2 linked regions of the Rhizobium sp. SSA_523 genome follow. The protein of the gene in region 1 interacts with the protein of each later gene in a pairwise test. Links are inferred from orthologs where the notes say so. Each region holds a gene or a part of one and is shown in the gene's direction. Other genes may lie near its edges. The genes, in order: QTJ18_RS13500 and QTJ18_RS09150.

The links.
Region 2: the proteins of QTJ18_RS13500 (region 1) and QTJ18_RS09150 interact in binary tests that used the Escherichia coli proteins (3 or more experiments, as listed by UniProt). The link is inferred for Rhizobium sp. SSA_523 from one-to-one orthologs.

What each region holds. Positions count from the first base shown.
Region 1 is NZ_CP129382.1:1,056,106-1,059,211, reverse strand. What follows is about bases 122-2,907. They hold QTJ18_RS13500 (cysteine desulfurase), read left to right. Parts: upstream 122-797; coding sequence 798-2,018; downstream 2,019-2,907. Other genes in these bases: sufA (Fe-S cluster assembly scaffold SufA), read left to right, coding at 2,510-2,902; QTJ18_RS13495 (SUF system Fe-S cluster assembly protein), read left to right, coding at 2,031-2,411; sufD (Fe-S cluster assembly protein SufD), read left to right, coding at 122-713. Also shown: more of sufD, read left to right, coding at 1-121; QTJ18_RS13485 (ABC transporter permease), read right to left, coding at 3,054-3,106. UniProt on the Escherichia coli protein: Cysteine desulfurases mobilize the sulfur from L-cysteine to yield L-alanine, an essential step in sulfur metabolism for biosynthesis of a variety of sulfur-containing biomolecules.
Region 2 is NZ_CP129382.1:183,448-186,601, reverse strand. Bases 176-3,009 are described here. They hold QTJ18_RS09150 (SufE family protein), read left to right. Parts: upstream 176-1,293; coding sequence 1,294-1,725; downstream 1,726-3,009. Other genes in these bases: QTJ18_RS09145 (helicase HerA-like C-terminal domain-containing protein), read right to left, coding at 1,774-3,009; QTJ18_RS09155 (DUF5330 domain-containing protein), read left to right, coding at 549-1,079. In the rest of the region: QTJ18_RS09160 (sensor histidine kinase), read right to left, coding at 1-46; more of QTJ18_RS09145, read right to left, coding at 3,010-3,154. UniProt on the Escherichia coli protein: Participates in cysteine desulfuration mediated by SufS. Cysteine desulfuration mobilizes sulfur from L-cysteine to yield L-alanine and constitutes an essential step in sulfur metabolism for biosynthesis of a variety of sulfur-containing biomolecules.

The sequences.
Region 1 (3,106 bases):
TCGAGCGGCACCTGCCGAGCGGCGAGGGCCAGGCCTTCGTCACCTCCGTCAGCGATATTTCTCTGGAGGACGGTGCGGACGTCACCTGGATCATCCTGCAGGAGCAGGGCGCTGCGGATACCCATCTTGGCCAGATGCGCGTGCGGGTCGGCGAGAATGCGAAGCTGCGCCTCTATGTGATCAATGCCGGCGGCAAGCTGGTCCGTCAGGAATTGCGCATCGACGTGGCGGGAGAGGGATCGGATCTGCAATTGCGCGGCGTCAATCTCCTCGGCGGCGACACGCATACCGACGTGACATTGGTGCTCGGCCATAATGTGCCGAACACGACCTCGACAGAGATCTTCCGCAATGTCGTGTTCGACAGGGCGCGGGGCGTCTTCCAGGGCATGATCAAGGTGGCGCTGGATGCACAGAAGACGGATGCACGCATGGCCTGCAATACGCTTCTGATGTCGGACGATGCCGAGTTCGCGGCCAAGCCGGAGCTTGAGATCTTTGCGGACGACGTGCAGTGCGGACATGGCGCGACGGTTGCCGATATCGACGACAACCATCTCTACTACATGATGGCCCGCGGGATCCCGCGCAGCCGGGCCCGTGCCATGCTGGTGAATGCCTTCGTTGCCGAGATCGTCGAGGAACTGGACGACGAGGCGCTGGTCGAGGCGCTGGAAGGCGTCATCTCGCGCTGGCTCGAGGGTCACGCCTGATCGCCGCGTTACGGGGAGGGCAGGTCATGCCCTCCCGCCCAGGGCCCAAGCGGCCTCCATGCTCATCCGTTGGAGTGGTCTCCCATGACCTATGACGTTGAAGCGATCCGTCGCGATTTTCCCATTCTGTCGACCATGGTGCACGGCAAGCCGCTGGTCTATCTCGATAACGGCGCCTCGGCACAGAAGCCGCAAAGCGTCATAGACGCCATCAGCCATGCCTATTCCGCCGAATATGCCAATGTGCATCGCGGCCTGCACCATTTGTCCAATGCCGCGACGGAAGCCTATGAGGCGGCGCGCGAGAAAGTCCGCAAATTCCTGAACGCGCCGTCGATCGACGATATCGTCTTCACCAAGAATTCGACCGAGGCCATCAACACGGTGGCCTATGGCTTTGCCATGCCGCACCTGAAGGAAGGCGACGAGATCGTCCTGTCGATCATGGAGCATCACTCCAACATCGTGCCCTGGCATTTCCTGCGCGAGCGGCAGGGCGTGAAGCTGGTCTTCGTTCCGGTGGATGACCAGGGCGCGTTCCATATCGAGGACTTCGAGAAATGCCTGACCGAGCGTACGCGCCTTGTGGCGATCACGCAGATGTCCAATGCGCTCGGCACCGTCGTGCCGGTCAAGGAGATCTGCCGCCTCGCCCATGAGCGCGACATCCCGGTCCTCGTCGACGGCAGCCAGGGCGCCGTGCATATGCCGGTGGACGTGCAGGATCTCGATTGCGACTGGTATGTCATGACCGGCCACAAACTCTACGGTCCCTCGGGCATCGGCGTCCTCTTTGGCAAGAAGGAACGGCTTTTCGCCATGCGCCCCTTCCAGGGTGGCGGCGAGATGATCATCGACGTTGCCGAGGACATGGTCACCTACAATGATCCGCCGCATCGCTTCGAGGCGGGAACGCCGCCGATCGTCCAGGCCATCGGGTTGGGTTATGCGTTGGATTACATGGAAAAGATCGGCCGCGACAAGATTGCGGCGCATGAGGCCGACCTGACCGCCTATGCGCGCGAACGGCTGATGGCGATCAACGCGCTGCGCATCATCGGCGATGCGCCCGGCAAGGGAGCGATCTTCTCCTTCGAACTCGCCGGCATCCATGCCCATGACGTTTCCATGGTGATCGACCGGAAAGGCGTTGCGGTGCGCGCCGGCACGCATTGTGCCATGCCGCTCTTGAAACGCTTCGGCGTCACCTCCACTTGCCGTGCATCCTTTGCGATGTACAACACGCGCGCCGAAGTGGATGCGCTGGCCGATGCGCTGGATTATGCGCGCAACTTCTTTGCTTGAAGGACGAAAGCCATGTCGACCGAAGATACGATACCGAAATGGGATGCCCGCGAGGGTATAATCCAGTCGGCGATTCCGCCGGAAGAACTGGCCCGCCTGTCCGACGATATCGTCGCGGCCCTGAAGACGGTCTATGACCCTGAAATCCCGGCCGATATCTTCGAGCTGGGACTGATCTACAAGATCGATATCGAGGACGACCGACAGGTCAGAATCGTGATGACCCTGACCGCGCCCGGCTGCCCGGTGGCCGGCGAAATGCCGGGCTGGGTGGAAAACGCCGTTGGCGCCGTGGAAGGCGTGTCCGGCGTGGTGGTGGAGATGACCTTCGACCCGCCGTGGACGCCGGAGCGCATGTCGGAAGAGGCGCAGGTGGCCGTCGGCTGGTACTGATCTCCCTGGCGATGGATTGATCCGCACCTCTCGAAGGACTACATTGGAAGACAAGACCTCCGGACCTTGAATCCGGCTGTGTGATGGAGAATGCGCCAATGGGCTTTGCAGTGATGACCATGACCGATGCCGCCGCCGCGCGCGTGACGGCGATCGTCGACAAATCCGGTCCCGATGCCAAGGGTGTCCGCGTCGGCATCAAGAAGGGCGGATGCGCCGGCATGGAATATACCATTGATCTGGTGACCGAACCCAATCCCAAGGACGACCTGGTCGAGCATGCGGGCGCGAAAGTCTGGGTGGAGCCCTCGGCCGTGCTCTATCTGCTCGGGACGCAGATGGATTTCGAAGTGACCAAGATGCGCTCAGGCTTTACCTTCGTCAATCCGAACCAGACCTCCGCTTGCGGATGCGGCGAATCGGTTGAATTGAAGCCGGCTGATCTGGCGGCGCTGGCGCGTGAACGGGCTGCCCAAACCACATCGGCGTGAGGCTTGGCTTACCGGCTCCAGGATCATTGGGCGCTTACGTATTTGCGCCGCTATGATTTCACGGGCGCCGTCCGCCGCGTGTCATGACGGTGGCATCAGCCGCGCGGCAAAACCGGTTGTGATGCAGCGATCCTGTCCTGACAACTGAGCGTCATTCGTGGCGCAGGGCCTCGATCGGGTTCATCTGAGCGGCACGGCGCGCCG
Region 2 (3,154 bases), 870 kb from region 1 along the record:
CAGTCCCGCCGGCCAGCTTTCCGCCGATGTCTTCGAATACGCGCAACGCAATTACCTAATACCGCGAATCTTGATGGCACGACCATAGGCGTCAGCGACTTAAGGAAACTATAAAAGAAGAGGTCCGGAAGGGGGTGGGAAGGCCGGAAACAGGCCCTCTGCCTGTGCCGGAACGAAGCAATTCCGCTTGTGGTTAACAGGGCGTAAGCAGCGGATTTTCTTCAATTTTCGGCAATTCGTTAAGGATTGGGGCAAAGCCTGTGCAAGAAAAGGCGGCAACCGCTGACGCACTGCCGCATTTATGCTTAACGGCGAATGCTAAAAAGCTCCGGAAAGGGCTGTTTCGGAGAGGATGCGGCGGGTTCGATAAAATTCGAGACAAATTTGCGTCAAATCGCAGCTTTTACCGCAAGGGGACGTTTCGAATGGGCCGCTAGGGTGGTTTCACGTCAAGACCGGCAGACGGAAACTGACGCAGACATAGACGCAGAGACAAGGGCGCCGAAGACAGGCGCTCAAGAGAAGTCGACCGGGACAGGTGAACGAAGATGTGGTTCCTGATCAAGACGACACTGGTATTTGGAGCAGGCCTTGTTGCGCTGTCCTATTTCAGCCAGGCGCCGCAGGCGACCGCGGAGGGAGAGGCACATCCGCTGCAGCTGACCGACGCGCTGTCGGCCGCGGCCGGAGCCTATTCCTATGTCAGCGGTCTGTGCGCCGAAAAGCCGGATGTCTGTGAGACCGGAGCCGAAACCTTCACCGCACTTGCCATCCGGGCCAGGGAAGGCGCACGCGTCGCCTATGACTTCCTCGACACGCAGTTTCCTTCCTCGGCAACCTCCTCTGGGGCCGCCTCTGAAAATGGTGCGGCCAGACAGCCGGCGCCCGCCGCTTCGCTTGCACAAGACCGGATGGCCGTGCCGAAGATCACCGTCGTCAGCGCGGCCGATGCACCCGCCACCCTTCAACCCTTTCCGCCCAAGCCGTCCCAGGCTCGCGTGACCGGCGCCATTGCAGCCGCCGACGGCGTGGTGACCGGCACCGTTCCTTTGCCCAGCCCCCGGCCGGACACCCGCTGAAACTGCGCAAGCCCGCTGAAACTGCGAATCTCGCAAGGCCAGCTGGAAGACCTTCCCTTTCGTTGACACCCCACTTGCGCCGAGATCCCTCGACGCCTGATCTGCCCAACTCAATCAGCGCCTGCTGACGCCGCGTGACCCTGTCATGCGGCGTTTTTTTTCGTTTTCGCCGCGGCCGGAGGTGCCTATATAGAGCGGAGACAAAGGATAAGACATGAGCAGCATCGACCAGATCATCGACGATTTCGCCTTCCTGGACGACTGGGAGGACCGCTACCGCTATGTGATCGAGCTGGGCAAGGCGCTACCGGAGCTGGCGGCGGATAAGCGCACGGCGGAAAACAAGGTGAATGGCTGCGCCAGCCAGGTCTGGCTGGTCTCCCATCGGCAGGCGGGCGGCGATGGCGCGGATCCGGTGCTGACCTTCGAGGGCGATTCCGATGCGCATATCGTGCGCGGCCTGGTGGCGATCGTCCTGGCGGCGGTGTCCGGCAAGCATGCCTCCGACATTGCCGATATGGACATTATCGGCATTTTCGACCGGATCGGACTGGTGGAAAACCTCTCCTCGCAGCGCGCCAACGGCCTTCGCTCAATGATCAAGCGCATCCGCGAAGAGGCCGCGACGATCGCCACGGCATCCTGACGCGGAATCGCATGGACGGATCCCCATGATCAGGGGTCCCGCCCCGCATCAGCGCTTCAGGCTGCCCAATATCCCGCGCACCAAAGCACGGCCGATCTGGTTGGCGACCGAGCTTGCGACGGAGCGGGCCGCGCTTTTCATGGCCGCCTCGATCACCGTTTCCCGCTGATAGCCGGATGCCCGGCCGCCGGAGGTGGAGCGCCGCTTCGGCCGGTCGGTGCCGAGCGCCTCCTCCACCGCATCGCCGAAACCCGGCAGCGACCAGCGCCCGGCCGCGCTGTCGCGGGTCTCGTCTTCCCCGCTCTCTCCCTGCCGGTTGCCGCCCTCCGGGCGGCCGTCATTTCCGGCGTTCCGCCCATCCGGGGGCGAGGCGGGATCGAGCCGCGCCCGCTCCGGCACGGGCGCCCCGGCGGCCTTTTCGGCGCGCGCGGTCAGGATCTCGAAGGCCGATTCGCGGTCGAGATCCTTGTCATATTGTCCTGCCACCGGGCTCTCTGCGATGATCTGGCGGCGTTCCTCGTCGCTCAGCGGCCCTATGCGCGCCGAAGGCGGCCGGATCAGCGTACGCTCGACCATGGATGGCGCACCCTTGCCCTCCAGCGTGGAGACGAGCGCCTCGCCGGTGCCGAGCTGGGTGATCACCTCGTCCGTCTTGAAATCCGGATTGGGGCGGAAAGTATCGGCCGCCGTCTTCACCGCCTTCTGCTCGCGCGGGGTATAGGCGCGCAGGGCATGCTGCACGCGATTGCCGAGCTGCGCGAGCACCGTTTCCGGCACGTCGAGCGGGTTCTGGGTGATGAAATAGACACCGACGCCCTTGGAGCGGATCAGCCGCACCACCTGTTCCACCCGTTCCAAAAGCACTTTCGGCGCTTCCGAGAAGAGCAGATGCGCCTCGTCGAAGAAGAAGACCAGCCGCGGCTTTTCCGGATCGCCCACTTCCGGCAATTCCTCGAAAAGTTCCGACAGCAGCCAGAGCAGGAATGTGGCGTAGAGCCTGGGATTCATCATCAGCCGGTCGGCAGCCAGAACCGATACGACGCCGCGTCCGTCCTGGGTGGTGCGCATGATATCGGTGATTCTCAGCGCCGGCTCGCCGAAGAAATGCTCGGCGCCCTGCTGTTCCAGCACCAGCAGACCCCGCTGCAGCGACCCGATGGAAGCCTTGGAGACAAAGCCGTAGCGCTTGGAAATCTCGCCGGCATGATCGGCCATATAGGTCAGCAGCGCCTGCAGGTCCTTCAGGTCGAGCAGGGCCAGCCCGCCCTCGTCGGCAATCTTGAAGGCGATGTTGAGGACGCCTTCCTGCGCATCCGTGGCATCCATCAGCCGCGCCAGGAGAAGCGGGCCCATTTCGGCGATGGTGGAGCGGACGCGATGGCCTTTTTCGCCATAGAGATCCCAGAAGATGGTGGGGAAGGCGGCATTG